Lactiplantibacillus plantarum: one gene and its partner. The protein of the gene in region 2 interacts with the protein of the main gene of each other region in a pairwise test. Links are inferred from orthologs where the notes say so. Each region holds a gene or a part of one and is shown on either strand. Other genes may lie near its edges. The genes, in order: eno and rpe.

Region 1 (16,852 bases), 1.1 Mb from region 2 along the record:
GGTCGTGCATAGTATCGGTGAAGCCATTTCAATGGCCCATCGCCGGAATATGTCTGAGGATCAGATCAAGGTGTTACGCAGTCGTGAAGCGATTGGTGAAGCCTTTGGTTACTTCTTTGATAAGAAGGGTAACGTGGTCTACCGAATTCCACGGATTGGTTTGCAAATCGGAGAACTGGCCCATCGGGAGATTATACTCGCCATTGCGGGTGGGGCTTCAAAAGCCACCGCAATTGCCGCGTATATGAAGAACATTGCACCTAAACAGACGTGTTTGATCACGGATGAGGGTGCGGCTAACTTGATTTTAAAAAAGTAATCTTCTATAGTGAAGTTGCTTTTTAAAATAAAACTATTTTTATTTCCACAAGGAGGAAATTCTAGTATGTCTGTAAAAATTGGTATTAATGGTTTCGGACGTATCGGTCGTTTAGCATTCCGTCGTATCTTAGAACTTGGTGAAAAGTCAAGTGATATCGAAGTTGTTGCTATTAACGATTTAACTTCACCTGCATTGTTGGCTCATCTTTTGAAGTATGACTCAACTCATGGTACTTTGAACGCTGACGTTTCAGCAACCGACGATTCAATCGTTGTTAACGGTAAGAACTACCGTGTTTATGCTGAACCACAAGCACAAAATATTCCTTGGGTTAAGAACGACGGTGTTGACTTCGTTCTCGAATGTACTGGTTTCTACACTTCAAAGGCTAAGTCACAAGCTCACTTGGACGCTGGTGCAAAGCGTGTCTTGATTTCTGCTCCTGCTGGCTCAGACTTGAAGACCATCGTTTACAACGTTAACGATGACATCTTGACTGCAGATGACCGTATCGTTTCTGCTGGTTCATGTACTACTAACTGCCTTGCACCATTAGCATTCTTTGAAAACAAAGAATTCGGTATCAAGGTTGGTACTATGACTACTATCCATGCTTACACTTCAACTCAAATGTTACTTGACGGCCCTGTACGTGGTGGTAACTTCCGTGCTGCCCGTGCTGCCGGTGTAAACACTATTCCTCATTCAACTGGTGCTGCTAAGGCTCTTGGCTTAGTTATCCCAGAATTGAACGGTAAATTACAAGGCCATGCACAACGTGTTGGTGTTGTTGATGGTTCATTAACTGAATTAGTTGCTATCTTAGACAAGAAAGTTACTGCTGACGAAGTTAACGCCGCAATCAAGAAGCATACTGAAGGTAACGAATCATTTGGTTACAACGATGACGAAATCGTTTCATCTGATGTTATCGGTACTACTTTCGGTTCAATCTTCGATCCTACTCAAACAGAAGTTACTTCTGATGGTGACAACCAATTAGTTAAGACTGTTGCTTGGTACGATAACGAATACGGCTTCACTTGCCAAATGGTACGTACTTTATTGAAGTTCGCCACTCTCTAATATTTGATTAGATAGTTAAGAACTTTAAAACCGCATATGGTTTTGACGGCGGGGGGAGGCAAAACTCCTCTTGCCGTTTTTTTAATTTCAGCAGTCACGAATTCTAGGAGGATTTTAACATTGGCTAAATTAATCGTTTCAGATTTAGATGTTAAAGATAAAAAAGTTTTAATTCGTGTCGACTTTAATGTTCCAATTAAAGACGGCAAAATTGGTGACGACAACCGGATCGTCGCTGCCTTACCAACGATCAAATACGTGATTGAACATGATGGCAAAGCCATCTTATTCTCACATTTAGGTCGGATTAAGAGCGAAGACGACAAGAAGGGCTTAAGCTTACGTCCTGTTGCAGAACGTCTTTCAAACTTATTAAACAAGCCTGTTACCTTCGTACCTGTTACTGAAGGCGAACAACTTGAAACTGCCATCAACAACATGAACGACGGTGACGTCTTAGTTGTTGAAAACACTCGTTTTGAAGACGTTGTTAACGGCGAACAAGTTAAACGCGAATCTGGTAACGATCCTGAATTAGGCAAGTACTGGGCTTCACTTGGTGATGTCTACGTCAACGATGCTTTCGGGACTGCTCACCGGAGCCATGCTTCTAACGTTGGGATTGCTTCAAACATGGATCAAGTTGCCGCTGGTTTCTTAATGGAAAAGGAAATCAAGTTCTTAGGTGACGCGGTTGACAATCCTAAGCACCCATTCGTTGCTATCTTAGGTGGTGCCAAGGTTTCTGATAAGATCGGTGTTATCGATCACTTAATCAGCAAAGCTGACAAGATCATCATCGGTGGTGGGATGACTTATACGTTCTATGCTGCTAAAGGCATGGGCATTGGTAACTCACTTGTTGAAAAAGACAAGATTGAATTGGCTAAGTCAATCATCGAAAAAGCTGGCGACAAGTTAGTCTTACCTAGCGACTCAATCGTTGCTGAAAAGTTTGATAACGATGTTCCTAGCAAGGTTGTTGAAGGTTCAATTCCTGATGGCTACATGGCCTTAGATATTGGTCCTAAGTCAATCGAAGAATTCGAAGATGTTTTACGCGACGCTAAGACCGTTGTTTGGAACGGACCAATGGGTGTCTTCGAAATGAGCAACTACGCCAAGGGTACGCTTGAAATTGGTAAGTTCTTAGGAACCTTATCAGACGCAACGACCATCGTTGGTGGTGGGGACTCAACTGCCGCTGTTAAGCAACTTGGCGTTGGCGACAAGTTAACCCACATTTCTACTGGTGGCGGTGCTTCACTTGAATACCTTGAAGGTAAGGAATTACCTGGTATTGCTGCTATTTCTGAAAAATAATCTGTTCTCCGAAAGGAAGGTTTATCGTGCGTACACCTATTATTGCCGGTAACTGGAAAATGAACAAAACAGCTAGCGAAGCTTTAGCTTTCGTTAATGCTGTTAAGGATCAATTACCAGATCCATCAAAAGTTGAATCAGTCGTTGCTGCCCCAGCCCTTTTCTTACAGGAAATGGTTGAAGCTGCCAAGGGTTCTGATTTAAAGATTGCTGCTGAAAATGCTTATTTTGAAGATGCTGGGGCATTTACTGGTGAAACTTCACCAGCTGCCTTAGCTGACTTAGGCGTTGATTACGTTGTTATTGGTCATTCAGAACGTCGCGGTTATTTCCACGAAACTGACGAAGACATTAACAAAAAGGCACACGCTATCTTCAAGAACGGCATGAAGCCAATCATTTGCTGTGGCGAATCATTAGAACAACGTGAAGCCGGCGAAGCAGAATCATGGGTTTCAGGCCAAATCAAGGCTGCTTTGAAAGACTTATCAGCTGACCAAGTAAGTTCATTGGTTATTGCCTACGAACCAATCTGGGCCATCGGTACTGGTAAGACTGCTACGAGTGACCAAGCTGAAGAAATTTGTGCGGTTGTTCGTAAGACTGTTGCTGACCTTTACTCACAAGAAGTTGCTGATAAAGTTCGGATTCAATACGGTGGTAGTGTTAAACCAGCCAACGTTAACGAATTAATGGGCAAAGATGATATCGACGGTGGTTTAGTCGGTGGTGCTTCATTACAACCTGATTCATTCTTGGAACTTGTTAATTATCAAAATAACTAATAATAGTTATTGCAAGTTGATTGACAAACTTCTACAATAAGTGTGAAACAAATAACAAGCCAATTTTAAGGAGAGAAATTAATGTCTATTATTACAGATATTTATGCTCGCGAAGTCTTAGACTCACGTGGTAACCCAACTGTTGAAGTTGAACTTTATACTGAAAGTGGCGCATTTGGCCGCGGTATCGTTCCTTCAGGTGCCTCAACTGGTGAACATGAAGCCGTTGAATTACGTGACGGTGACAAGAGCCGTTTCATGGGCAAGGGTGTTACTAAAGCCGTTGACAATGTTAACAAGTTAATTGCTAAGGAAATTGTTGGTTACGATGTAACTGACCAACGTGCCATTGACCAAGCTATGATCAAGTTAGATGGTACTCCTAACAAAGCTAAGTTAGGCGCTAACGCTATCTTAGGTGTTTCCATTGCCGCTGCACGTGCTGCTGCTGACGAACTTGAAATGCCTTTATACAACTACCTTGGCGGATTCAACGCTCACGTTTTACCAACACCAATGATGAACGTTATCAATGGTGGGGCCCACGCCAACAACGACGTTGACTTCCAAGAATTCATGATCATGCCTGTTGGCGCTTCTTCAGTTAAAGAAGCTATCCGGATGGGTTCAGAAACTTTCCACAACTTGAAAGCGATCTTGAACGAACGCGGTTACTCAACTGCCGTTGGTGACGAAGGTGGTTTTGCGCCTGACTTGAAGAACAACGAAGAACCATTCGAAATCTTAGTTGAAGCTATCGAACGTGCCGGTTACAAGCCTGGTAAGGATATTGCCATTGCCTTTGACTGTGCCGCTTCAGAATTCTACAACGAAGAAACTGGCAAGTACGACTTAAAGGGTGAAGGCGAAAATGGTCAATCATTTACTGCCGAAGAATTCGTTGACTTACTTGACAGCATTGTTGACAAGTACCCAATCGTTTCTATCGAAGATCCTTTGGATGAAAACAACTGGGAAGACTGGCAAATGGCAACTACCAAGCTTGGTAAGAAAGTTCAAATCGTTGGTGACGACTTATTCGTTACGAACACGGACTACCTTGCAAAGGGTATCAAGATGGGCGTTGCTAACTCAATCTTAATCAAGGTTAACCAAATTGGTACTTTAACTGAAACTGTTGAAGCTATCGAAATGGCTAAAGAAGCTGGCTACACTGCCATCGTTTCTCACCGTTCTGGTGAAACTGAAGACACGACCATTGCTGACTTAGTTGTCGCAATGAACGCTGGCCAAATCAAGACTGGTTCAATGAGCCGTACTGAACGGATTGCTAAATACAATCAATTAATGCGGATCGAAGACCAACTTGAAAGCACTTCAGAATACAAAGGTATCCACGGTTTCTACAACTTAGACGAAGCTGCACGGAACACCATTACTAGCAAGTAATTTGAAGTTCTAATGAAAACGTCGTTCCGATGGGACGGCGTTTTTATTATACATAATTTAAGGAACATCTGTTTGAGTTTAGGGTCTAGGGACGGACGAGTCGTGGTAGAATAGAAACATGCGTATTTTGAGTAAGGAGCGAGCAGAATGGATGACTTTCAGCAACAAATTAATGAGTGGTCTGATTGGCAAGGACTGCAACTGAATGCCGGTGCTTTTGAACCGGTGATTCAAAAAATTTATGCCAGTGAAAATGAGCCTTATAAAACGCCAGAACCCGTTGCGGATAAGTTGGCCGCCCGCTTTACGGTCGGACCCACCCAAATCGCGATTTTTCCACCCAGTGAGGTTATCCCCCAAACTCGGGCCTATTATCAGGCGGAACGTTTTGGACTGACCCGGATGGCTCGATTGAGCTTGGGTGCTCCGCGTCTATTGCATGCGGGCTTCATTTTTGATAAGTACCAGTTCTACTACGTGATTTATCAGCCACTACAAGGTCTGACGCTAACTGAATTTTGCGCAACGGCTAAGCCCCTTGCTAAGTCAACACTGGGGCGCCAGATTGGGACGATGTTGACGCGACTTAATACTGAAGTTCCTGCATTTGGGCCAACCGCTGCCCAATCAACCGAGTGGGATACACTGGGCCCCGACTTTGTTGCCGAGCGTACGGCCTGGCTACAAGTACACACCGTAACGCCTAATCAATTTGTTCATGGCAATCTAGTGGGTGGGAATTTAATTGTGACTAGTGGTGAATTAGGTTTACAGCGATTCAGTGCCGCCCATCAAGCTGCAAAACAAACGGAATTAGTCCCGCTAATTTTGCAAGCATTTAATGATGATACTGACTTATTGGCTGGATTTAAGGAAACTTATCAAACTGACGACTTAGAAAAGGATCTGTTATTAGGTTTGTTATTACGCGTAGATGGACCACAGCAGATTCAGGCATTACATCCTGGAGCGCCCGTGACGTTAGCGGCCGTCCAGCAAGTGATTGCACAACGATTATCATGATTAAGAGGGGGAACTCATGGTGGCACAGCGGCCGCACATTGCAAAACAACATTTTGACTTTACACGGTTCAGCTCGATTGGCCGGGCATTAATTGTCGGTGTGATTGCTGGGATCGTGGTTAGTATTTTTCGTTTCAGCATCGAGCAGGGACTGAGGTTCGTTCAATGGGTGTACGCACAAATTCATACAAATTGGCTACTGCTCTTTCCATGGATAGGCTTGTCTGTGGCTGTGGCGTTCTTTGTGGGTTGGTTAGTTAAGAATGAACCGAATATTAAAGGGTCTGGCATTCCACAAGTTGAGGGTCAATTAGCTGGCGAGCTTGATTATAGTTGGTGGTCAGTGCTCTGGCGCAAGTTTGTCGGTGGTATTCTGGGCATTGGTTCTGGACTGTTTCTCGGCCGCGAAGGCCCCTCGATTCAATTGGGAGCTACGATTGGTCAGGGTGTCGCGTCGAAACTCAAACAGACGGGATCAGATCGACGCTCCTTGATTGCCGGTGGTGCAGCAGCTGGCCTTTCAGCGGCCTTCAACGCACCGATTGCCAGTACGTTATTTGTTCTGGAAGAGGTTTATCATAATTTTTCACCAATCATTTGGACCACCGCATTAGTTAGTGCGATGGCCAGTAATTTTATTTCGCTCAATTTTTTTGGCCTTGTACCAGTATTACACATTCCGTACGGCCATAACCTTCCGTTGAGTCAATATGGCAATCTGATTGGGCTCGGGATTTTTCTCGGTATTTTCGGTTATCTATATCAAAACGTGACGCTGACGATGCCAAATTGGTATGCCAAGTTGCGGTTGCCCAGTTGGTTGGATGGCTTGGTGCCATTTTTACTGGTGATTCCGATTGGATTAATTTGGCCGCAGCTATTAGGAGGCGGCAATGCTGTTATTTTGAATTTGGCCGCAGTAACGCCAGCGTTACTCGCCTTGTTAGGAATTTTCGTGTTACGGTTTACCTTTTCTACCATTTCATATGGATCTGGTTTGCCGGGGGGCATCTTCTTGCCAATCTTGTCACTGGGCGCCATCTTAGGTGCAATCTATGCCCAGTTCATGGTTGCCGTTGGTTGGATGCCGACGAACTTGATTCCGAACTTTATTATTTTTGCAATGGCTGGATACTTTGCCGGCATTGGTAAAGCACCGTTTACCGCAATTTTATTGATTACTGAAATGGTCGGGACACTACACCACTTGATGCCATTAGCAGTCGTTTCGATGACGGCCTACTTAGTCGTGGATCTCTTAGGCGGCGCTCCGATTTATGAGGCTTTGCTAGAGAAGTTAATTCAGCCGCGGTTACCGGAACATAGCGGTATCCAGGATCGGTTAGAATTGCCGATCTTTGAAGGCTCTAAGTTAGAGGGCCATCAAGTTCGTGATTTTAAATGGCCAGCAGAGTCATTATTGATTGCTATTCGCCGCGGGGAGCGTCAAGTGATCCCGCATGGCGACACCTTGATGCGGGCTGGTGATACCTTAATTATCTTGACTGACCGGGATAACCGTGCGTGGGTGCGCCATCAAATCGCACATTTAACGGTCGCGACGCCCTGAGCACTAAACAAAGCAACGAATTGTTCAGGATACTGGAAAAATAAGGCAAAATATGTTAAATTGTTATAGACATAGCGGAGGCTTTAGGAGGCACATTTCTTGTATAATTTATTGTTAACGTTAATACTGGTTGTTTCCGTTTTGATTATCATTGCGGTGATGATGCAACCATCCAAAACTAATGATGCCATGTCTTCATTAACCGGTGGTGCTGATGACTTGTTTGCCAAGCAGAAGCCCCGCGGTTTTGAAGCGTTCATGCAGAAGGTAACCGTGGTATTAGGAATCGCATTCTTTATCCTGGCGTTAGCTCTAGCATGGTACTCATCGAAGTAATTGACCGTCCTCCTGTGATTTCAGGAGGCTTTTTTTTAAGGTGGTGTAATGATGCTGAAACAACCGGAACCGTTTTTCTTTGAACATGGCCAACATGCCGTCATTTTATTGCACGCCTATGCGGGAAGTGCCAATGATGTGCGGATGTTAGCACGAGCATTAGAACGGGAAGATTATACAGTTTATGGCCCCCAATTCAGTGGACACGCGACTGATGATCCACGAGATATTCTCGCACAGACGCCGGCGCAATGGTGGCAAGATACGCAACAAGCAATATCATTTATGCGGCAAAAAGGCTATACTAAAATTAGTATCTTTGGCTTATCATTAGGTGGTATTTTTGCGACGGCGGCCTTGGAGCGTGATCCTCAGTTGCTAGGTGGTGGCACGTTTAGTTCACCACTATTTGCTGGTAATCGTAGTGACGTTGCTGAAATGTTTATCACGCTGAGTCACCATCAACTGGCGCACAGTCAATTTTCAATTGCCGAGCGTGAACAGATCTTAATGACGTTGCCGGAACTGGTTCAGCGGCAATTGCAGGCAGTCAATACCTTTACTACGACAGAGGTTACGAGTCACCTCAGCGCTGTGACCCAACCTTTCTTCATTGGTCAGGGTGGGCAAGATGAATTAATTGATGCGACGGTGGCGCGACAATTACGTGATCAATTACCACAAGTACCAGTTGATTTTCATTGGTATGCTGATGCTGGACACGTGATTACCGTCAACAGTGCGCATCACCAATTGGAACAAGATGTTTTAACATATTTAAAAACTATTTATAAATGAGGTAAATAATGTCAGAAGCAAACTTACAAGAACAAATCCTGACTTTTTTGCAAGCTCATCCCGATCGCACGTATAGTGTTGAACAACTAACGGATGAATTGCATTTTACAGGCGCAACGGCGTTTACTTTTCTAGTAAAGGAACTTGCGAATATGGAACGTAAAAAATTAGTTAGTACCGATGATCATGATCATTTCAAGCTGGTCCAGGAAACGAAGACTGTTGAAGGTTCATTTCATGGTAATGACAAGGGCTTTGGTTTCGTTCGTTACGATCCCGATTTGCCTGATATTTACATTAATCCGGACAACACGCAGTTTGCCATTACCGGTGACGATGTTGCGGTTGAAATCATTCGACCAGCCCGTCCCGGTTCCGACCGCGGCCCTGAAGGTAAAATTGTCAGCATCGTTAAACGGAACTATACCCAGATTGTCGGTGCGTATACACCAAGTACGGATGAAGACGGGATTATTGGTTCTGTGGAAATTAAGGATAAGAAATTATCCAAATATCAGTTATTAATCACTGATCAGGGCTTACACCCCACTGAGGGGGAAGTCATCATTGCTGAAGTGGCTGCTTATCCTGACGCTCAGCATCCAACGCGGATGATTGGGATTGCCAAGCAGGTCATTGGGAGTGTTGATGATCCTGGGATGGACGTCTTACAAGTGGTCTACCAACACGACGTCCCATCAGTGTTTCCAGAAGAAGTGACGGATGAAGCCAACCGGATTCCGGATTACGTGACTGATGAAGAAAAAGTTGGTCGGGTCGACATTACGGACCAGCCATTAGTAACGATTGATGGCGCCGAATCTAAAGACTTGGATGACGCGGTTGTTGCTTGGCGCTTGCCAAATGGGAACTTCCATCTAGGCGTTCACATTGCGGATGTTAGCCATTATGTCACCGAGAACTCTGAGTTAGACCGGGAAGCATTCAAACGTGGGACGTCAGTTTACTTAACTGACCGTGTGATTCCAATGTTGCCACGGCGGCTATCAAACGGGATTTGTTCCTTAAATCCTGATGTTGAACGATTAGCCATGAGTTGTGAGATGGAGATTGATCAAACGGGGGAAATCGTTAACCATAAGATTTTCCAAAGTGTGATTCGGTCACACGCCCGGATGACTTATGACGCTGTTAATCAGATTCTCGAAGCCCATGACCCCAAGACTCGTGAAAAGTACGCGGACTTGGTCGACATGTTTGATACGATGGGCGACTTACACCGTATCTTGTACAAGCATCGGCGGCATCGTGGTGCGATCGATTTTGATGATAACGAAGCTAAAATTATCGTTGACGAAGCCGGTCATCCAATTGACATTCAATTACGGGTACGTGGCTTAGCTGAACGAATGATCGAAAGTTTCATGTTGGCAGCCAACGAAACGGTTGCAAAAAACTATAGTCAACTTAAGGTACCGTTTATCTACCGGGTACATGAAACGCCTGATAGTGACCGGATGCTTAGTTTCTTTGAATTCGTCACTAACTTTGGTGTCAGTGTCAAGGGGAGTTCTAAGGATGTTAAGCCGAAGATGCTTCAAGACGTTTTGAAGAAGGTTGCTGGTAAGCCCGAAGAAGCCATGGTCTCAGTCATGATGCTGCGGAGCATGAAGCAGGCCCGATACGCTGACCAGTCGCTTGGTCACTTTGGGTTGGCGGCACCGTATTATACTCACTTTACGTCACCAATTCGGCGGTATCCAGATATGATGGTTCATCGTTTGATTCGCCATTATGCTGAAAACGGCACTGGTGAAGAAGCCCGGGCACGTTATCGGGATAACCTACCAAATATTGCGGAAACGACTTCTGATCATGAACGGCGGGGGATTGATACTGAACGCGACGTTGATTCGATGAAGAAGGCTGAATATATGGCTGATCACGTTGGTGAGACGTTTGAAGCCGTTGTTGATTCCGTTATGAAATTCGGTCTGTTTGTTGAACTAGAAAATACCGTTGAAGGCTTAGTTCATATCAGTACGATGGACGACGACTACTACGAATACGTTGAAAAACAATTAGCGTTGGTTGGCCGTAAGACGAAACGGACATTTAGAATCGGCCAGCCCGTCAAAGTTCAACTAATGCGGGTCGATAAGGATCAACGAGAAGTCGACTTTAAGTTATTGAATCCTGAAGAAGCGCCAAAGACTGATTTATTGCCAAAGCGGGAACATCATGATAACTATCGTGGTAATAACCGGCGTGGTGGCAATAACGGTAACTACCGGCGAAATGGGAACAATAATAACCGGAATAACGACCATCGTGGTGGCAACAACAATAACCATCGTAATGGCAATAGCAATGGTCGCCGGAACAATAATAATCATAATAGCAACAATAATAATCATAGTACTAACAACAATCGGCGGTCATCAACTGATCGTCGGCGTTAATTTTTAAGTAAGGGGATGTGCGGCAATGGCCAAACAACACGGTAAGCACCCAGATACCGCCCTCGCTCAAAATCGGAAAGCACGCCATGACTACGCTGTTGAGGAAACCTATGAAGCTGGCATTGCGCTGACGGGGACGGAAATCAAATCCGTTCGCGATCGGCGGGTCAACTTAAAGGATGGTTTCGTTCAAGTTCGCAACGGTGAAGCCTGGATGCAAAACGTTCACATTAGTCCGTTTAAAGAGGGTAACCGTTATAACGTTGACCCGTTGCGGTCCCGGAAACTTTTGTTGCACAAGAAAGAAATCAGTAAGCTAGGTGCAGCAACGATGACTAAGGGTGTGACGATTATTCCACTTAAGATGTATCTCAAGCATGGATTTGCGAAAGTCTTAATTGGAGTCGCTCACGGGAAACGGGAATACGACAAACGGCAAGATATCAAGAAACGCGAACAACAGCGTCAAATCGACCGGGTTATGAAACATTACTAGGCATCGATTACGTTAGCGTTGCATCGCTGCACCATACAACGAGTATGGCAGCGTCATAAAAAGGTCTTCCAAGAATTAATTCGATTCTTGGAAGACCTTTTTTAGTATGTGTTGTTGGTGGTTCTGTGCCGTGGACGGACGACGGCAAGCATATATTTTATATGTACTGATGTAGTGCTCACTGTTATAAATGTTCTAGATACTAGCAAAATAGTTATCAGGCTATAAATATTTTGCGAAAGGTCGGGTACAAGCACTTGCGACTTAGTCGGTAATTATGTTAGCATATAATTGTATTGATAGTTAAACGCGTTATTTATTAATTGATTCAATAAATATAATTGATGCTAAACTTTGGAGAATGTTATTATTCTGATATTAATCAGATTTAGTATAACTCAAATTGATAATAAGTTAATTTTGATATGATTTATTGCATGGATTCTTGGGGGGACATGTATGAATAGATTTATAACGAGCAAGCAGCATTATAAAATGTATAAAAAGGGACGTTTCTGGGTATTTGCTGGTATTACCGTGGCTACCTTTACTCTGAATCCACTGATAAGTCGAGCAGATACGGAAACGACGACCGCAGCCACCGCAGCTACGACCACTGCTGGGGCATCCTCATCATCCAACTCACAGGTTTTAAGGACTACTACGACTAGTACAACAGGGGCAACGACTCAGTCTAGTGCGACGGCGATTAATGCGGCAACAACAAATACTAGTGCTCAAAAAAAACAGGCGGTTAGTGGCACCACTACTGACTCAAAGACTGAACAACCGGTTACGGCAGTAGGAGAAAATGAAAACGCAACCAGTAATCTCAGTACCTCTGATTCGGCATCAGCAAGCAGTCAGGCTAAAACTGGTTCTGGCGACAGTTTGGACCAAACGTCAAACAGCTCAGTAAGTGTCGCATCGAGTTCACAGAAAGTCACAACACAAAATTCTGATTATCAAAATGATCAAGGAACGGGCTCTGAGAGTGGCATTCAATCTAATGTGACGGACACGGTGGTGGCTGATGAATCACTACAAACTAATCGTTCAAGTGTCGCATCGCCAAGTACTAGCACAATGGCCAGTATTAGTGACTCAGACTCGAAAGATTCTAATGAAACTGAAAAAGTTGTGGATTCAGAAACTAGTCCGATAGCTGTAACTGCCACAACTAATACAATTACGACGACTAACGATAAAGTCCAGTTAAATCGGGCACTATTAGCGCGAGCCGCCACACCCGCAACTGTTGTCTCAACTGGGACTCTGGGAACAAGTGCCTGGCAGTACACAGATGATGGTGTGTTGACGATTCATGCTGGTGATTGGACCGGAGTGGGTGATGTCAGCGACGTACCGGGGGATTTTGGCAGTGAGTTAACGAAAGTAGTGATTGATGGTCCAATTAATGCGGGGACTGATACTAGTTATATGTTCCGGTATAATCCAAATTTGGCCAGTATTGATGGCCTTGAAAATCTGGATACTTCGAAAGTCACTGACTTTTCAATGATGTTTATGGGAACTAAGATTGCTGACTTTTCAGGATTAGCGCATTGGAATGTCAGTTCTGGTACGTCCTTTGACTCTATGTTCGCCAGTGACTCGCGAGTTCAATCTTATGATTTAAGTCAGTGGCAGTTGAATACGGTTCAACCAGTGAGCTTAAAAAGAATGTTTTCATTTAACACGGCCTTGATCAGTATTGTTCTAAGTACTTGGAATGTGCGGATGGTCACGGATATAGATGGGTTATTCAATGGAGATAAGAGTTTAACAACGGCGGATTTACATGGCTGGAACTTGTTGAATGTTACAGCGTTGTCATCGATGTTTTTAAATGATACCAATCTCACTGATCTTGATATAACGGGCTGGCAGACGGGCAGTACGTTAACTAGTACTAAGTTTATGTTTGAGGGAACCCCTGGATTAAAGGCAATCAACATTGCGAGTTTGGACATGTCTAACTTTGCAGCAGTCACTGAAGCTGATATGAATAAGGAACCTGCAGATCATGATATGTTTTTGAATCAAGATAGTAGCGGGAATCCGTTGCCCATGAACCTAAACGCATTAACGGTTGGGTCAAAAACATATTTAGTCGGTAGTTCATTGCCAGACATTCCAACTGGAACTGGCTATACCGGTAAATGGGTCAATCAAGCTGATGCCACCCAGACGTATACGTCGAGTGAGTTAATGGCTTTGTATAATGGCGTCGATAATCCAGCCGATACAATCACTTGGGTCTGGGAAACTAGCCCATCCTATGCTGATTTCACGTCCAAGAATGTAACCGGATTAATTGCCGGGCCGAAGACGACGTGGCGAGTTGCCGATAGTGTTGCAACATTAAAAGATGTGAATGGGACTGATATTTATGCGACCGCTGACACAGTCGTCAAAGTGATTAGCGTGAACGGCGATACTGCTGTAACGACGGTCGACACTCAAACTACCGGTACCTATCAAGTTGACTTGCAGTATACGGATGCGTATGGCAAAGTATGGCAGCAAACTAGTACGGTTGCGGTAGCGGTAAATCAAGGCAAACTAGTTGGTAAACCGTTGACGATCAAAATGGGTGCTAAGCCAACGTATACGATTAATGATTTAATCGACACGGATAACTCCCGCAATGCGGCCGGCGATAAGCTAAGTGCCGACGAACTCGCGACGGCTACGGTTACAGGCTTGGATACGAGTAAAGCTGGCACACAAACGGTTACACTGGCGTATACGGATGATGCTACTGGCATGGTTCACACGACAACCACTACGGTGACGATGGTCGCAACTAAGGCCGACTTAACAATGCGTAATAGTACCATCATTAAAGGACCCAAAAACTCGAGTTGGGACTACCGCCAGTATGTTACGAGTGTCACTGATTTTGATGGGAATCCGGTTAGTTTAGACGGACTTAACATTGTGGTTGATCAGCAACCTGATTTAACGCAGATTGGGTCGCAAACTGTCACACTCACGTATACGGATACGTTGGGCAATGTCATCAGCGTCCCAACTCAAGTAACAGTCGTTGCTTCTCGGGCACAAGTTACAACCAAGGCGCCGTTAACGATTTGGCCCAGTGAGGTTGCTCAATTAAAAGTCGCCGATTTGGTGACAATCACGGCTGCCAACGGGAACCCCGTCGATACTAGCACCGACCTAACAGATGTCACAATGAGTTCAATTGACACGAGCAAGGGTGGCGCGCAGACCGTTACTATTACTTATACGGATGAAGCTGGCAATCTAGTGACAGCTTATGCCAAAGTAACGGTTGACCAATCAGATTTGAAGACCAAGCTAACGAATCCAATTGCGGGGCCTAAAGCTAAATGGGACTATCTAGCTGGTTTGGAATGGGTCAAGGATGCAAATGGAAAGTTGCTTGATAATCTCGCAACCGCTGATATTAAAGTCGTTACTGAACCTGATTTAAGTGTTGCGATGGTCGGCCATGACCAAACGGTGACACTCAGTTATACGGATGAGTTGGGCAAAGAACACTTAGTCACTGCGGTTGTCAACACGGTGGCTTCGAAGGCGAAGATTACGGCTGTCAGCGACCAGATCATCATACCTGATGAAGCCAAAAAGCTGACGGCAACCGACCTGGTCAGTGAGTTAATTGATGCGGCGGGAAATAAAGCCACGAATTTTGACGATGTGACGATGAGTGGTTTTGATGCTAAAGCTATCGGGCCACAAACTGTGACACTGATGTATACGGATGCGTATGGTAACCAAACGACTGATTCGACGACAGTCACCGTGGATTTCGCCACAATCACTGGTCAAGCGACACACCCAATTGCCGGTCCAACCGCGACTTGGGATTACCGTGACAGCGTCACTCAAGTTATCGATGCCAACGGAAAGATAATTGATGTCGGCGATGCTGACATTACAGCCATGACGCCGGATTTAACTCCGGCAAAGGTGGGCAAGCCTCAGACGGTTACGTTGACCTATACTGACAGTCTGGGTAAAGTTCACACAACCGACGTGATTGTAACGACGACGCTTTCAGAGGCGAAGATCACGGCTGTTGCTGACCAGATTATCATACCTGATGAAGCCAAAAAGCTGACGGCAACTGACCTGGTCAGCGAGTTAATTGATGCGGCGGGAAACAAAATCACGAATTTTGATGGTGTGACGATGAGTGGTTTTGATGCTAAAGCTATCGGGCCACAAACCGTGACACTGACGTATTCGGATGCGTATGGTAACCAAACAACTGATTCGACGACTGTAACCGTGGATTCCGCAACGCTAACGCTTCAGAATCACACTCAAGTGGCAGGACCTAAGGCGACTTGGAATTATGCTGATAACATCAAAGCCATCACTGATTCTAAGGGGCAGTCGCTAACATTAAGCGATGCCAAGATTACGGTCGTGCAACGTCCAGATTTAAGTGTGGCTGGAACTTATAAAATTGTACTTGAATATACTGATGATTTAGGGCAAGCGCACACAGAGACTGCCGATGTTGAAGTGACGGCTTCAAAAGCGGCCATTACTGCCGTTTCTAAGCAGGTGATTTTGGCAGAAAAAGCGACCATGGTAACTGCGTCGTCACTAGTGTCGACACTGTACGATGCGGATGGCGTTCAAATTTATAATTTTGATGATGTGACGATGAGTGGCTTTAATGCTAAAGCTATCGGACCACAAACAGTAACGTTAGCGTATACGGACGCGTATGGCAATCAAACGACTGTTTCGACGACTGTAACCGTGGATTTCGCAACGCTAACGCTTCAAAATCACACTCAAGTGGCGGGATCTAAGGCGACTTGGAACTATGCTGATAACATCAAAGCCGTCACTGATTCTAAGGGACAATCGCTAACATTAAGCAATGCTAAGATTACGGTCGTTCAACATCCAGATTTAAGTGTGGCTGGTACGTATCCAATCGTGATTGAATATACCGATGATTTAGGACAAGTACACACAAAGACTGCCAATGTCGAAGCCACGGCTTCAAAAGCGTCCATTACTGCCGTTTCCAAGCAAGTAATTTTAGCGGAAAACGCGAACATGGTAACTGCGTCGTCGCTAGTGTCGGCACTGTACGATGTGGATGGCTTTCAAATTCATAATTTTGATGATGTGACGATGAGCGGTTTTGATGCTCAAGCTATCGGGCCACAAACCGTGACGTTAACGTATACAGACGCGTATGGCAATCAGATGACTGATTCGACGACTGTGATCGTGGATTTAGCCACAATCACTGGTCAAGCGACG
Region 2 (16,739 bases):
AGTTAGCCTGAGCCTGTGCTAGCCGTTCTGCTAACGCTGTGCTCTGACTGCCAGACTGTTGATGTTGCTTAACGAGGTTCTTCGCTTCGTTATTCAGTTCAGCCTGAACTTGTTTTTCATCAATATAAGCATTGCGTAATTTTTCCAGCTCATCAGCCAACTGCTGACGGCCGGCCGCACTCGTTGCCGTCGTTAACTCGGCAACTTGCGCTTTGACTGCCTTAACTTGGGCTTGCTGCTCAGATAATGTTTGTTCTAATTGGGTTTGTTGCTCGGTTTGCGTCGCAATCTGTTGCTCAGTTGCGGTCAAACTGGCCGTCAGCCGTTCCTGCTCAGACTGTTGGTTTTGCCGCCGTTCAGCGTCAACCCCTTGTTGTCCTTGCGTGTTTTCGATGGTCTTAATCAGCTCAAGATTTTGTGCTACCAGCTCATCTTTTTGCTTTAATTGAGCTGTCTGCTGGGTTTTTAAATTAGCTAGCTTGGTTGCACCAGCATCAACTTGTTGCTGATACTTAGCCACTAACGCCTTGGCACTAGCTAACTTTTCATTGACACCTTGTAGTTGATCACGAGCAATCGTCAACTTCTTAACGAGCCGCGAACGGTCCAAATAATCAAATTTTTGTTTTTGATCTTGATAATCCCGGGCAAGACTCGCCTGTTCTTCCAACGGCCCCTTTTGCTGATTCAATTCAGCAATGATATCGTTCACGCGGTCTAAATAATCCGTCGTTTCCGCTAATTTATTCTCCGTCGTGAACTTATCCTTTTTGTACTTTAAGACCCCAGCGACATCTTCGATAATGCTGCGGCGCTCTTCTGGTTTCGCATTAAAGACCGCCTCAACACGACCTTGAGAAATCACTGAAAATGAGTCTTTTCCCAGACCAGTATCAATCATCAAATTCGTAATATCTTTCAACCGGCAACTCTGATTATTAATTAAATAATCGCTGTCACCGTTACGAAAGAGTTTCCGCGTAATACTAACTTCTGCGTAATCCAAAGGTAAAAAGTGGTCACTGTTATCAAACGTGATCGTGACTTTAGCCATATTCAACGGTTTTCGATTAGCCGAGCCGGCAAAAATGACGTCGGTCATCTTAGTGCCGCGTAAACTTTTGACGGCCTGTTCTCCGAGGACCCAGCGAATAGCTTCAATAATGTTACTCTTACCACTACCGTTTGGGCCGACAATCCCCGTCATTCCGGCTTGAAAATCAATTTTGGTTTTATCAGCAAATGATTTAAATCCGCTGATTTCTAATGATTTAAGTTGCATTCGACACAAACTTCCTGTAATTATTAATGGTTACTTTTGCTGTAATTGTGAATAAGCTTGCCGAGCAGCGCTCTGTTCGGCTTCCTTCTTGGAATGCCCCCAGCCCTCACCGATTTTTTGACCATCGGCAAGTACGGCAATCTCATAAGACCGCTCATTGGCTGGACCATCTTGTTCAATTAATTGATAGTCGATTGCGACATCGCCATCCCGTTGCAAGTATTCTTGCAAGGTCGTCTTATAATCAAAAACGCCATCAAAACGACCCTCATCCAGCTTAGGAAAAATTACTTGATGAACGAACTTCAAAACAGGTTCCCGTCCTTGATCCAGGTACAGTGCCCCGACAAATGATTCAAAAATATCACATAAAAGTGAATCTCGTTCCCAAGCATGCGCTTTTTGTTCGCCCTTGCCTAACCGGATGTACTGAGGAAAGTCACATTCACGGGCAAAGCTTGCAAAACTTTCTTCACAAACCATGGCGGCCCGTAAACGAGTCAACTTACCTTGGGGCATGTCTTTATAACGTTTGTATAAATATTCGGACACCACTAACTCCAAGACGGCATCCCCCAAAAATTCGACCCGTTCGTAATACTTCAACTGTTGGTCCTGATGTTCATTGACATACGAGGCTTGTGTAAACGCCTCCGCCAATAAATCGGGATCGTTAAACACAATGCCAAACCGTTCCTTCAACATTGCAGCTAATTCTGTAATCATTTGAAACTTCCTTTCGTTATCATTCTATCGACTAACCCCATTGGATCAGCCAGTTATCACAATCTGTTACTGGTGGTGCCTAACTTAGCATGAATCATTATTTAAGGTGGTCATTCATCTGCCGTTCGAGTGCTTCCGACATGTATTCAGTGCTACTCTTACACGCAATGTTCAGTTTCACCCAGCCGTGGCAATCGACCGTGGATGATCAGAAGCCAACAATATAGAAACACAAGTTAAAAGTCCGCTTAAGTAAGGATTCATCTGATAATCAGTCAGTCAACAGGTCACACATTGCATATCATAACATTATACTATGATTTAGTGGTCAATAACAATGATATCGGTACTTTCGTAGTCAGACAAGCAAAAACAGGTAACCATGTTGGCTACCTGTTTTTGCTTGGTCAATTAACTTATTTTGCTTGGTGCGCTGCCACGTAATCGACGACTTCGCCGACCGTTGACAATTTTTCGGCATCTTCGTCTGAGATTTCGCTACCAAAGGTGTCTTCTAATTCCAGTACAAACTCAACAAAATCGATGGAATCAGCATCCAAATCGGTTTGCAAGTTCATTTCGTTGGTAATCGTTGCTTTATCAACTTCGAACCGATCAGCAATGATATCCGCAATTTTATCGAAAATTTCTTCTTTCGTCATGTAAAGATCCCTCACTAACTTGAATTCACTAAAGTATTCTAATCGTTTTCAGCAGGAATGTCTACACTTGCTTGCTGATTAGCTTGTTGATTAGCAAAATATTCCGCAACTCCTGGGACGATATCCGTACTGACCATCTGGCGAATTTGGCGGATAGTATTCACGATTGTTGGCGCTTTGCTGGAACCGTGCGTCTTAACGACCGGCGCCTTCAATCCTAGTAAGACCGCGCCACCGTACTGAGAATAGTCCATTTGAGACCGGATTTCATTAAACCCATTCTTAAGCAATAGGCCGCCTAACTTGCCACTGATACCGGTGTCATAGACGGCATCTTTCACTAAACCGAGCATGGAACGCGCCGTACCTTCAATGCTCTTCAAAACGGCGTTACCCGTAAAACCATCCGTTACGACGACATCAGCAACCCCGTTCAATAAGTCCCGGGATTCAACATTACCGACAAAATTGATACCGTCAGTCTGTGACAAGAGTTCAAACGCTGCCTTATGGACCTTATTTCCCTTGTCATCTTCCGTCCCGTTATTGAGTAAGGCAACCCGTGGATGCTTAGCTTGCATCATCCGTTCTGCATAGTACGTCCCTAACACACCGTATTGTTGCAAGTTCAGTGGCTTACTATCAGCATTAGCACCAATATCCATCATCACAAAGTTCGATTGGTTAGCATTGCGTACCACTGGCAATACCGTCACTAATCCCGGTCGGTCGATGCCTTTGATCCGGCCCACGATAAATAACCCGGCCGCCAGAACGGCCCCCGAATTACCGGCAGAAAAGAAGGCGTCCGCCTGGCCATCCTTCACGGCCTGAGCCGCCATTACGATTGATGAATGCTTCTTACGGCGAACGGCACGTACGGGTTCATCCTCCATCGTAATAACTTCATCAGCATTGATGATTTGAATCCGATCACGGTTCTTCAGTTGCGCGTTAATCACATCGCGTTGACCATATAATAAAAAGACCGTATCCTCAAATAAATCACGAGCCTGTTCGACCCCCTCGATCACAGCGTTAGGGGCGTAATCGCCACCCATGGCATCAATCGCAATTTTAATCATTGTGTCACCATTCCTCTCATCACAGTACTGTATTTAGGTTATTAATCGAGCGTCCCCACCGCAGCCAACTTCTGGCTCAAATAGGCGGCTAGTGCCCGATTATCCGGTTGACTTTGCCAATCCGGTTGCTGTACGATTGCGTGGGCATCTTGCTGGGCAACTTGTAGCACGGTCAAATCCGCAATCGGATCACCCACTTTAAATTCCGGCATTCCCGATTGCTTGACACCCAGCACATCACCGGCTCCTCGTAATTCTAAGTCTTTTTGTGCCAAAACAAAACCATTTGTTGTCTGCGTCATGATCTGCATCCGCTCAATCCCTTGCTGGTTCTTGGGATCAGCCACCAAAATACAGTATGAAGCCTTGGTCCCACGACCGACGCGTCCGCGTAATTGATGTAGTTGCGCCAAGCCAAAACGGTCAGCATCATAAATCATCATGATTGTGGCATTCTTGACGTCAACACCCACTTCAATCACGGTCGTGGAAACAAGTAACTGAATGTCTCCCGCCTTAAAAGCCGCCATGACCGCGTCTTTTTCCTCAGGTTTCATTCGACCGTGCAACAGTCCAACTTTAACACTCGCCCCAAAATACTCTTGTAAATTAGCTGACAGAGCCTCGGCGTTTTTAACATCCAGCGTCTCGGATTCCTCAATCAATGGTGTCACCACATAGGCTTGCGATCCATTGTCAATCTGTTGATGAACAAAGCTTAACGCCGAATTAGCTTGGTTGCTCCGTACCCAAGTGGTTTGAATCGGTTGCCGACCAGCCGGTAATTCATCAATTTCAGAAACGTCCATTTCACCATACGCCGTAATCGCCAATGTCCTTGGAATTGGTGTTGCCGTCATGGCTAGTGCATCAGGTTGCCCGCCTTTTTGACGAAAGGCGGCCCGTTGGTTAACCCCAAAGCGATGTTGCTCATCGGTAATAACTAATCCCAAATTAGCATAAGTCACCCCGTCCTGGATCAGGGCGTGCGTGCCAATCAATAAGTTGATCTCACCAGCAGCCAGCGCTGCTAACAATGTCTTGCGGGCAGCTGGCTTGGTCGCACCCGTTAACAGTGCGACGTTGACATCCGTGTCGGCAAAGACCTGGGCCAAGTTATTTGCGTGTTGTTCAGCCAAAATTTCGGTTGGCGTCATCAACGCGGCCTGATAACCAGCGGTAATCGCCGCATACATGACAATGGCAGCCACAATCGTTTTCCCGGACCCCACGTCACCTTGAAGCAACCGATTCATATGCTTCGGTGACTTCAAATCCAAACAAATTTCATTGACGACACGTTTTTGGGCGTGGGTCAATTCAAATGGCAGTGTTTTAATAAACGCCTTTAGTCGGTCATTGTCATAAGCGATCGCAATACCGTTCGTCGTCGCGTCCGTTTGCTTCAGAACTTGCATTTGCATTTGAAACAACAAGAACTCCTCGTAGGTCGCTGAGCGTCGAGCGGCCGTTGAATCGGCTTGACTAGCTGGGAAGTGCATATCATGAATCATTTGGCGCCGCGGTAACAGTCGGTATTTAGCACGTAAGTTAGCAGGCACAATGTCCGTAATGACTGGGGCATATAACTCATATGCTTGTTTGATCATCTTCTGAATCGTCCCCTGCTTGACCGTCTTGCTGGCCGGATAAATCGAACCAAACGCTGAATCCGCATTATTGGGATTGATGATCTTCATTCCCGTCAAGCTACTGCGCGTGGCGTCCCACTTGCCATAAACGGCTAAATCTTGGCCAGTCTCAATCTGTTTCATCAAGTATGGTTGATTAAAAAAAGTCACCATATAGACGTCATGGTCGATTAACAAGCGAAAATTCAGGCGATTCTTCTTACGGCCAAACCGTGCTAGCACAGGTTCAGAAGCCACAGTACCCTTTAGTGTCACCTTTTCTTGATCGGCGATTTCATTGACGTCTTTGACCTGTAGATCTTCATAGCGAAAGGGATAATAGGTCAATAGATCTGCAATCGTATTAATCCCAAGCTCCGCTAAACCTTTTTGGCGGGCTGGGCCGACACCACTTAAAGTTGCAACCGCGTCACTCAACTGTTGTCCCATGCCTGACCACCGCCCTTTCTAAAATAATTGCCTTTACCAATATTAATTATACCAAAAAAACGTTTCAATCCCGCGGGAAGTATCCGTCCGTACAAAAACAGGCCCCAGCATCACTGCTAAGCCCTATTTTTAACGGTTAGTCCTATTCAACTGACACAAGGAATGGGTAAACTGGTTGGTCACCTTCATGAATTTCAATTTCTAATTCATCATCCAACTCTTGCACCTTAGCTGCCAAATGATCAGCGTCAGTTTTAGTTGCATCCTTGCCGTAAATAATCGTTACGAGTTCGCTATCTTCGTCGAGCATGGCTTTGACCATATCCAAAGCAGCGGTATCGCGATCTGGATTCGTAATTACGATTTTGCCATCAACTAAGCCCATGTAATCATCTTTCTTGATTTCAAGGCCATCAATCGTCGTGTCGCGAACAGCATGTGTGACTTGACCACTAACAACCGTACTCAAGGTTTCTTCCATCGCGGCCTGATTATCGTCTAAATCAGCTTCAGCATTGAATGCCAACATTGCAGTCATGCCTTGCGAAATCGTCTGACTGTGGATAATTTTAACTGGGACATCGGCAACTTCCGCAGCTTGTTCAGCTGCCAAAAAGATGTTTTTGTTGTTTGGCAATACTAATGCTTGTTGGGCACCACTGTCATTAACAGCTTTGACGATATCCGCGGTACTTGGATTCATCGTTTGACCACCAGCAATGATGTCGGTGACACCCAAGCCCTTAAATAGCTTGCCGATCCCATCACCCGATGACACAGAGATGATCGCATAACCATGCATGTCAACTTGTGGTTGTGAAGGTAAGGCGGGCTCAGCAGCGGCTTGCGCTTCGTCTTCCTTATCATGTTCCATGATGGTTTCTTGTTGTAGACGCATATTATCAACTTTAACTTTGATCAACGCCCCAAAACGTTGGCCCCACGTCATGACATCGCCAGGATGTTCCGTATGAACGTGCACCTTAACGATTTCATCATCGTTGATGACAAGTAATGAATCGCCCAATTTTGCTAAGTACTCATAGAAAGTGTCATAGTCGAACTTGTGATCAACTAACTTACCATCGCCGATTCGCACCATAATTTCGGTACAGTAGCCATACTTGATATCATTCGGGTCTAATTGCCCCTGCACACTTTGATGGTGGGCAGCATCAATCATCGAATCCATTTCAGCATCGTCCGGAACATAGTCCTGTGATTCGTCGACCTTGCCGCTTAATGAGTCACTAAAGGCTTCCAGCACGAAGGTCAGCCCCTGACCACCGGAATCAACAACCCCAACTTGTTTTAAAACGGGTAACAAGTCCGGCGTGGACTTCAATGCAGCTTCAGCAGCCGTAACGACGGCATCCATAACTTCACAAATATCATCGGTCGTTTTAACAGCTTCCTTACCGGCACCAGCAGCTTTGCGGATGACAGTGAGGATAGTTCCTTCAGTCGGCTTCATAACGGCCTTGTAGGCGGTCTGAGCACCGGCTGCGAGGGCGGCTGCTAAATCGTTAGCGGTTAAGCTCTCCTTATCCGCTACGGCTTTAGAAAAGCCCCGAAAAATTTGTGATAGAATCACACCAGAATTACCACGGGCCCCCATCAAGAGTCCCTTGGCTAAGGCTGACGCTAGGTCGCCTACTTTTGTACTGGTTTCTTCACGTTCATATTTGGCACCGCTGGCCATCGATAAGCTCATATTAGTCCCGGTATCACCATCTGGTACCGGAAAGACGTTCAAAGAATTAATAAATTCAGCACGTTGGTTCAGCTTTTGTGAAGCAGCCTGCACCATTTTGCCAAATTCAAGATTAGTAATCGTGGTGATTTTCAATTTCAAAATTCCTCCTTGGCTTCCACCAACATCAATTTAGTCGTTCATTACCCGGACACCTTGGACAATGACGTTGACCGAATTGGCCGTAACGCCAAGCATGTTTTGTAAGTTATATTTGACCTTGGCTTGGACATTGCGTGAGACTTCTGAAATTTTGGTCCCATAACTGACGATAATGTTGACATCAATAGCCACCCCATTATCCTCTTGGCGAACAACCACACCGCGCGCATAGTTTTCGCGGCGTAAAATTTCATTAACATTATCACGAATCTGGTTCCGACTCGCCATACCGACAACCCCGTAGTTATCCGTTGCGGCGCCACCGACGACCGTCGCGATAACATCATTATCAATATCAATGGTTCCAAATTGCGTTTTGATTTTGACAGCCATGAAAATAGCCTCCTTGTTTTAACGCGTTCATTTACGATAGTTTATCATAGCACAACCACTCTTGAAAGAAAAATTAAGCGACTGCTTAACAGAAGCCCGGAAACTGGGAATTTAGCAGTAAAGTAAAATTACTTGATAGAAATGTATTGCAACCTTTATTAATCTATGATAAATTATTCTAGTGAATGATAAAGACGACCTTTTATCAATGAATTACCGAAGGAGGCAGATCAACATGGCAAAAGACTACGTTACAGGCAAACGGACGCACTTTGGTAACACGCGTTCTCACGCTTTAAACCACAGCCGCCGCAGCTGGAAAGCTAACTTGCAAAAAGTTCGCATTTTAGTTGATGGTAAACCAAAGAAGGTTTGGGTTTCAGCTCGGACTTTGAAATCAGGTAAAGTTACGCGCGTTTAGCGCAGCAAATCGCCAGCACATTTTTTTGTGGCTGGCGTTTTTTGTTGTCTAAAATTACTAATTTCTCGTCAACTTTTTATAAAGTTTATAATTCAGCCTTGACCAGCCCATTATGATGACCTGAATCATTGAGGGTGCTTGCCGTACCATCGTCGGAAACAACCAGCTGGGTCTGACCAAAAAGTTCTGCTTCAACATAAGCTTTCCGGTTAGGTCTACTAACGACCACCGACCTAAACATCAGCACGTTTCACCAACAAGCTCCCCGATGATACGTCGTTACTGCATATTAAAAGACCGGTTGATGAGTTTATGACTCACCGACCGGTCTTATTTTAGCTGAAACCTTTGGGTACCCTACGCATCCGCCATGCTGTCATCACGACTTTGAATAACAGCTAGAACCCCCGCATCAAAGCTAAAGTGACCAGTATTGCCACTGAATTCGTTACTGGCCCATGAAATCGGGTACGCATTATAAGCAGCGTCCAACTGATACTTCTCATCGGGTAACGTGAGATGCATCGGCATCAGCGGTACAAACGCCAAATAGCGTTTATCCGCTTCCTTCGTAATCTGGTAGTCCCCTGGTAGAAAGAACCGAACCGAATTTTGCTTATCAATCAGTTTGATCTGCGGAGCCCACTGACGAAATACCGGATCAAGTACTAACCACATATTGGCCAGTAAATGGTCTAACCGACCACCCGTGGCACCATATAGATGCACTTCATCCGGTTGCAACTGCTCGAAAATGGATTTAATCGCCAATTGTGTATCCGTATGGTCTTGGTCGGGTTTGACAACGACAGCGCCCACCAACGCATCTTTGACAGTCTGGAGTTCAGCCGCATCAATTGAATCAAAATCACCTACGACCATCACGGGCTGGATACCACGTTTCACCAAACGCAACGCGCCACGGTCAGCGCCGACCCATGGTCCTGGAATCGTCGTTAAATCTGCTGGATAATTAGCGGTCGGTCCGCCAACCAGTAAGTTTACGATGGTTGCCATTAATTGGTCGCCACCTTCAAATCTTGAATACGTTGCGCTGGGTCCGCACTGTCATAGACATACGAACCAGCAACAGCGACCGTAGCACCAGCGTCATAGCACGCCTTGACGGTCTGGTCGTTGATTCCACCATCAACTTCAATCTCAAATTGATAACCGTGTTGTTGCTTCAATTCGTTCAACGCCGCAATTTTAGCAACCATTTGGTCCAGAAAATGTTGACCACCAAAACCAGGATTGACGGTCATAATCAAAACTTGATCCACTAGTGGCAATAATTCACTAATCATGCTGAGTGGTGTTCCGGGGTTCACGACCACTTCGGCTTTCACACCAGCATCTTTGATTAATTGTAAGGCGTGATAAATGTGACGGGTACTTTCAACGTGCACACCAATCAAATCTGCACCGGCCTTTGCAAACTGCCCAACAAACCGCTCTGGGTCCATAATCATTAAATGACAATCTAACATTAATGACGTTACTGGCCGTAAATCCGCCACAGTACTCATTCCGAATGACAAGTTGGGGACAAACTGACCATCCATCACGTCAATATGCAACGCATCGGCACCGGCATTTTCAGCCATCTGAACGTCACGTTGAAGGTTCGCAAAATCTGCACTTAAAATTGAAGGGGCAACTTTAATCATTAGTCTCACTCACTTTTTCTTATTATAGATTACTCTTTTATTTTTAATGGTTTCATAGAATTGTAAATAATTATCATAGCGACTTGCTAACAGCTCCCCAGCTGCCAATGCCTGTTTAACCGCACATTGCGGTTCGTTAATATGCACACAGCCTCGGTATTTGCAATCAGCGCTAAGTCGCACAAACTCTGGAAAATAATGGGGCAACTCGTTAGCGGCAATATCGAAAACTTCATAGGATGAGAAACCCGGCGTATCAGCGACCAACCCATCCGCAATCGGGATCAAGCTGACTTTACGGGTCGTATGTTTCCCACGATTCAGCGCCTGCGAGATTTCACCAGTCGCTAACGCCAGCCCTGGTTGTAAATGATTTAGCAGTGTTGACTTACCAGCACCAGTTTGGCCCATGACAACCGCCACATGACCAGCCAGAGCCGTTTTAACTGCGGCTAAGGCGGCCGGTGAAAATGCGGTTCGTTCGCAGATGACCTGGTAACCAATCTGCCGATAAGCGTCCGCTAATGTTAATCGTTGTTGGTACACCTCATCGGTTAGTAAATCAGTCTTCGCAAAGTAGAGTAATGGTTCAATACCTGCCACTGCCAAAGCTACCAGTTGTCGATCCAATAAATTCGTTGAAAATTCTTGTTCCGTTGTAGCGGTTACCACGATACCTAAATCAACATTAGCCACTGGCGGCCGTACCAACTGGGTCTGTCGATCAAGAATATTTAACACGTAGCCCTCTTGTGGGGTCGCCGCATCAAACTCCACATTGTCGCCGACAAGTGGCGTAATCCGCCGCTTCCGGAAATTCCCGCGTGCACGGGTCCGATACATTTGGCCATCAGCATAAACGTCATAAAAGCCGCTTAGCGATTGCCGAATTTGTCCAATTTTCAAATTAGCACCACCTTTTATATTATTTGGTACGGTCCACTTTTCTCTATTGTACCAAAAAAGTCATGCATTGCGCATGACTTATCTTTATTTTGTTGCATTTTTGCTTGTAATATTCTTCTTTTCCATGATCGTAACCCCGTTACGCACGATTCGGTAATGCCCCTTCGTATTACCGGTCAGCTGAAACGGTAAACTAATCTTAGTCGACCGCATGATTGCAATATCGCGATAAACGGTCTCAATCATATGGGTATCATCATACAAATAAATCTTAACATCGTTGGCCTGGGCAGTGGTGGCCGATAACGCTTTGTATGGCACCGTTAGTTTAACATAAAAATTCTGTGGTGTCGTCACGTTATTATCACTGCCCCTTGACATGGTCACCGTAATAGTCGACCCAGTCCGGACATTGCCACCGCCATCTGGATCTTGATCATAGGAATAACCTGCCTTCTGTTCCGAAGAGTAGCCCTGCTTAAAGTTAACATTAAGATCATTTGCCTCAGCATAGTCCAGAATATCGCTCTTGCTCTCACCAGTTAAATCTTTTAGCTCGACGTAGCGGCTACCAGCGCTGACCGTAAACGTCACCGTCGTATCTGTCGGCATCACGCGACTACCAGCGACAACATCCTGACTGATGATTTGTCCTGCTGCAACCGACGACGTACTGTAAGTTTCCTTAACTTTGAATCCCGCCGATTTAAGCGTCTGTCGAACATCATGGTAATTATCATTGACATAATTACCAAAGCTCATAACCTTGGCACCGTTACTGATAACCAAATTAATGCGAGCACGTTCTTGGACCCGCGTCTTAACACTGGGCGTTGATTTGATCACCTGATTTTTGGCTACCTGATTACTTTTAGCATGTTGAACAGTCCCGACCGTGAGATGGTGTTTTTTGAGGACCTTAGTTGCGGCACGCTGACTTAAGCCCGTTACTTTCGGCACCGTCGTCATCTGTGGCCGACTTAATTCCAAACCGACGATCACGGCCACGACTAATAACAAAATAATACCGCCCCAAAAGAGGAGCCGACGCCGCAACGGATGTCGTTTGGACCAAGAACGTGTTGGTAACGGTTCTTCATCAGCATCTGTCTGACTCTCAGTCGTTTCAGCCGGGCGCTGGAGTGTTGGTTGCTTGCTTTTATGCGCCACGACCTGGGTCTTACCGTCTTGATTGGCCGCAATTGCTGCTTGAATATCCGCACTGGGCATGATCTTAGTCTCATCATTACCGACATCTTGCGGTACAAAGCGCTTTTCGCCCGCACGGTTACTAGCAAGCACCGTCAATAAGTCAGCGGCCATGTCCTCGACCGTAGCATAACGTTCCCGTGGATCTTTCGTTGTCGCCTGCAAGACGACGTTTTCAAGTGCCTGCGGAATATCCGCATCAAACTCTCGCACGGATGGCATTGCATTTTGAAAATGCTTTAACGCAATGGAAACTGCCGTCTCACCCTTGAAAGGAACTGAGCCTGTTAACATCTCATATAAAATAATCCCTAACGAATAGATATCCGATTGTTTTGTCGCCATGCTACCGCGGGCCTGTTCCGGTGACAAATAATGGACCGAACCTAAAATCGTGTTAGTCTGCGTCATGGTATGTTCAGATAACGCGACCGCAATGCCGAAATCAGTGATTTTAGCATTGCCCTGCTCATCAATTAAAATATTTTGTGGTTTTAAATCCCGATGAATAATATTATGCGCGTGGGCCGTTGCCACGGCACTTAATATCTGCTCCATGATGTCGATTACTTGCTGTAACGGTAACGGAAAGTTCTCTTTAATATAATTTTTAAGATCCATCCCTTTGACGTATTCCATGACCAAGTATTGCATGCCATTTTCTTCGCCAATATCGTACAAACTGACAATGTGGGGGTGAACAAGTTCCGTCGTTGCCAGTGCCTCACGTTGGAATCGCTTGATGGTCTTAGGATCATCACGTAAGTCTAACCGGAGCAGTTTGACCGCAACATCACGATCTAATATTAAGTCATGTGCCAAGTAAACGTTGGCCATCCCACCTTCACCTAAGGACCGAACGATCCGATATCGTCCGCTAAGGGTATAGTTGGGTGTCATTTACTGGCCACCTCACCATCAAGCGCCATCAGCAGCGCCGTAATGTTATCCTTACCACCAGCTGCATTGGCTAATTTGATCAACGTCTCACACTTCTGGGTCGAAGTCTGCGTCGTTGCCAAAACCGTCGCAAGCTGTTGGTCAGTCACCATATTCGTCAGCCCATCTGAACATAATAACAATTGGTCCCCAGGTTGTATCTGGTAAAGGTTCGTATCGATATCCGCATCTGGTGAGATGCCTAGTGTCCGCGTAATAATATTTTTCTGCGGATGTTGTCGGGCCTGTTCGGCTGAAATCTCTCCTCGCTTGACCAACTCATTGACTAAAGAATGATCCTCCGTCAGTTGGTGGAGTTGCCCATCGCGAAAAAGATAGCCCCGACTATCACCAATGTTAGCCATCAAAAACTTTTGATCAAAAAGCAAAGCGGCGACCATTGTCGTACCCATGCCGTTTAGATCTGAAAATTCACGGGCCTTTTCAATAATATGCTGATTTTCATCTTGAACTTCACTTGCTAGCCACTTGACGGCATCATTGGGTTCCTTGAATGTTGTATTTTCAAACCGAAAACCCATGTGCGAGACTGCCATCTCGGAAGCGACATCGCCCCCCTGGTGGCCACCAATACCGTCCGCAACAATTGCAAAATTGATGCCCGCTTTATTTTGAAAAAAGCCGACATAGTCCTCATTTTCTTCACGTTGTTGGCCAATATCCGACCGGTATGCAAAATCCATTGTTTACCACTCCACCATTATTTTTTTCGCAAACAAGCAATGAAAAAGCCGTCGGATAAATAATCATCGGGATAAATCGACAAAGTCTTTTCCGTTCGATCAGTTTTCAAGTCTCGTTCAGTTGGCGTTGTTTGCAGCTCAAAATCTGGGTGATCCGCTAAGAATTTGGTAATCACATCCTGATTTTCCTGTTGCAAAATCGTGCACGTACTATACGTCATGATACCACCTTTTTTCAAGGTTGGGGCGACCGCTGTCAAAATTGCCAGCTGAATTCGTTGCAAGTTCAAACTATCCTGCAACTGTTTCTCATAGCGAATCTCAGGCTTCCGGCGCATCAATCCCAGTCCCGAACACGGAGCATCGACTAAAATTCGATCAAAACTTTCAGCATTAAACTGCGTCTCAACTTTACGGGCATCGAGTTCGGTGGCCTCAACGCGATCAGCAACGTGCATGCGCGCCGCATTTTGACCGATCAGTTTCACTTTATTGGCATGAATATCAAGGGCAACGACTGTGCCACCCTGCTCAGCATCTAAACTAGCCGCAATCTGGGTCGTCTTGCCCCCGGGGGCCGCACAAGCATCCAAGACTCGATCATTCGGCTGCGGATTGAGTGCTGGCACAACTAATTGTGCACTTTCATCTTGAACTGTGAACATGCCATACCGCATCGCTTCAGTATTAATGGCCTGACCATCCGTTGCAATCAGCCCTAACGGTGAGATTTCACTCGGCGTAATTGTCAAACCATCATTAATCAGCGCCGTTGTCACATCTTCAACCGTCGACAAGGCCGGGTTGACACGTAAGGCTTGCTTAGCTGGTTGGTTCAATGATGATAAGATTCGCTCCATCTTTTCAGCACCTAATTGACGCCGCAATTCTTGAATCAACCATATTGGCATGCTATAAGTCACACTCAACCGTTCATCAGGATCTTTAATCGCATCAAAACTCGGTAGTCCTGAGCGATCCATTTGATGTAAGACGCCGGTTACAAACCGCCGAATGCCAGGGTGACCTTTGACCTTAGCAATTTCAATCGTTTCGTTGAAAACGGCCCGTTGTGGAATCTTATCCAGATACTGCCATTGATACAATGCGCTCAATAAGAGCTCCCGTACCCAGGGGTCAATCTGGTGCGGATGTCGAACAAACGGGGTCAACCAGTATTCGAGAGTCAACCGATGTTGAATGACACCGTAAACCATATTTGTCAGCAGATTAATGTCACGCCGATCCATCTGATGATCATTGATTAACTGGTTTAATTGCAAATTTGAATATGCACCGTTCTTAATCTTCGCTAAGGCGGCGACCGCTAACCAGCGGGGGGTATTACCAACTGTACTCATTTATTAATAACCTGCTCTCCGGTAGCGAACTTATCTGCCGCCCCATTTAAATAGTCTGTAATTGTCATCTTCGGTTTACCAGCTGGCTGCAACTGATTGATTGCAATCGCTGTGTGGTCAGCAGCTGCAATCACAAGCTCATGTTTCGTCTTGCGAACCACTTGTCCAGGAGCTTGCGTGACCACTTCGTCAGCTAAGGGGGTCACATCCCAGAACTTCGTGCGCTTTCCATCCAAGACCGCATAGGCGATTGGTGCTGGCCGCATGCCCCGAACTTGATTATCAATTTCAACGGCCGTTTTTGTAAAGAAGTCTAAAACCTCTTGTTCTGGCCGAATGTTCGGTGCAAAGGTCACTTGGGATTCATCCTGTGGCACCGCCGTAATTTCGCCAGCAATCAACTTGGGCAACGTTTCCAGTAACAAGTCGCGACCAACTAAGCTCAACTTATCAAACATCGTCCCGGTGTCATCGTTTTTTTCAATTGGAATCGCACGCTGCGCCAGCATATCGCCCGCATCCATCTTTTTAACCATGTAAATGATAGTAATTCCAGTTTCAGACTCACCGTTGATAATTGAATATTGAACAGGCGCGCCACCACGATACTTAGGCAACAACGAGCCATGGACATTAACGGCACCAATTTTGGCAGCTTTCAACAATTTTGTTGGTAAAAACTGTCCAAAGGCGGCCGTCACAATTAAATCGGGCTGCAAGTCAATAATCTGTTGCATTTCAGGACTACCACTAATCTTTTCCGGTTGGAAGACGGGAATATCATGGGCAACCGCGACTTCTTTGACTGGCGAAGCTGTTAAGACGTGTTTGCGACCAACTTTTCGGTCTGGCTGGGTCACAACGCCTAGTACCTGGTATTGTTCTTTAATTAAACTTTCGAGAATCGGTGCCGCAAACGCGGGCGTTCCCATAAAAACGATTGATGTCATTGTCAAACTTCCTCCTAATCCCATTACATGAAATGTAAGGGTTCCACGTCAATTCCAATCTGTAGCCCTTGTCGTTGTTGCGCCTGCGTCTCATGCAGTAGCGTTGTCAGCGTCTGAGCTAAATTGGGTTCTTGTTTATATTTAATCACGATTTGATAATAATAACGGCGATTGACTCGTGCGATCGGCTTGGGCGTTGGGCCTAATAGAATCGTTGACGGTGCCAACCGCGGGCGTAACCATTGCAGTAACTGATACATGCGCTTGGCTGCTACCCCTTCATCTAAGTCACTCGCTGTAATTTGAACCGTAAAGTAGTACGGCGGATAACCACCCCGGTGCCGCATCTGCATCTCATACTTGAAAAAGCCTTCGTAATCGTGGTGTTGTGCAAACCGAATCGCATAATGATCCGGATTAAATGTCTGAATATACACGTGACCACTCTTTTCCGCCCGTCCAGCTCGACCACTCACCTGGGTTAATAGTTGGAAG

The links.
Region 1: the proteins of rpe (region 2) and eno interact in binary tests that used the Escherichia coli proteins (3 or more experiments, as listed by UniProt). The link is inferred for Lactiplantibacillus plantarum from one-to-one orthologs.

Annotation. Positions count from the first base shown.
Region 1 is NZ_CP039121.1:2,572,223-2,589,074, reverse strand. The notes cover bases 2,792-5,761. They hold eno (phosphopyruvate hydratase), read left to right. Parts: upstream 2,792-3,597; coding sequence 3,598-4,926; downstream 4,927-5,761. Other genes in these bases: E5260_RS12195 (phosphotransferase family protein), read left to right, coding at 5,074-5,761; tpiA (triose-phosphate isomerase), read left to right, coding at 2,792-3,516. Also shown: E5260_RS12220 (sugar-binding transcriptional regulator), read left to right, coding at 1-319; gap (type I glyceraldehyde-3-phosphate dehydrogenase), read left to right, coding at 386-1,408; E5260_RS12210 (phosphoglycerate kinase), read left to right, coding at 1,529-2,731; more of tpiA, read left to right, coding at 2,758-2,791; more of E5260_RS12195, read left to right, coding at 5,762-5,949; E5260_RS12190 (ClC family H(+)/Cl(-) exchange transporter), read left to right, coding at 5,966-7,519; preprotein translocase subunit SecG, read left to right, coding at 7,619-7,855; E5260_RS12180 (alpha/beta hydrolase), read left to right, coding at 7,904-8,653; rnr (ribonuclease R), read left to right, coding at 8,662-11,076; SsrA-binding protein SmpB, read left to right, coding at 11,102-11,572; E5260_RS12165 (bacterial Ig-like domain-containing protein), read left to right, coding at 12,032-16,852. UniProt on the Escherichia coli protein: Catalyzes the reversible conversion of 2-phosphoglycerate (2-PG) into phosphoenolpyruvate (PEP). It is essential for the degradation of carbohydrates via glycolysis.
Region 2 is NZ_CP039121.1:1,510,808-1,527,546, reverse strand. What follows is about bases 8,349-11,205. They hold rpe (ribulose-phosphate 3-epimerase), read right to left. Parts: upstream 10,176-11,205; coding sequence 9,522-10,175; downstream 8,349-9,521. Other genes in these bases: pknB (Stk1 family PASTA domain-containing Ser/Thr kinase), read right to left, coding at 11,166-11,205; rsgA (ribosome small subunit-dependent GTPase A), read right to left, coding at 10,185-11,081; E5260_RS06990 (thiamine diphosphokinase), read right to left, coding at 8,863-9,522; E5260_RS06995 (hypothetical protein), read right to left, coding at 8,591-8,752; rpmB (50S ribosomal protein L28), read left to right, coding at 8,349-8,505. Also shown: chromosome segregation protein SMC, read right to left, coding at 1-1,282; rnc (ribonuclease III), read right to left, coding at 1,313-2,008; acpP (acyl carrier protein), read right to left, coding at 2,425-2,670; phosphate acyltransferase PlsX, read right to left, coding at 2,709-3,755; ATP-dependent DNA helicase RecG, read right to left, coding at 3,797-5,836; E5260_RS07010 (DAK2 domain-containing protein), read right to left, coding at 5,979-7,685; E5260_RS07005 (Asp23/Gls24 family envelope stress response protein), read right to left, coding at 7,722-8,084; more of rpmB, read left to right, coding at 8,320-8,348; more of pknB, read right to left, coding at 11,206-13,190; E5260_RS06970 (Stp1/IreP family PP2C-type Ser/Thr phosphatase), read right to left, coding at 13,187-13,933; 16S rRNA (cytosine(967)-C(5))-methyltransferase RsmB, read right to left, coding at 13,951-15,294; fmt (methionyl-tRNA formyltransferase), read right to left, coding at 15,291-16,244; priA (primosomal protein N'), read right to left, coding at 16,268-16,739. UniProt on the Escherichia coli protein: Catalyzes the reversible epimerization of D-ribulose 5-phosphate to D-xylulose 5-phosphate.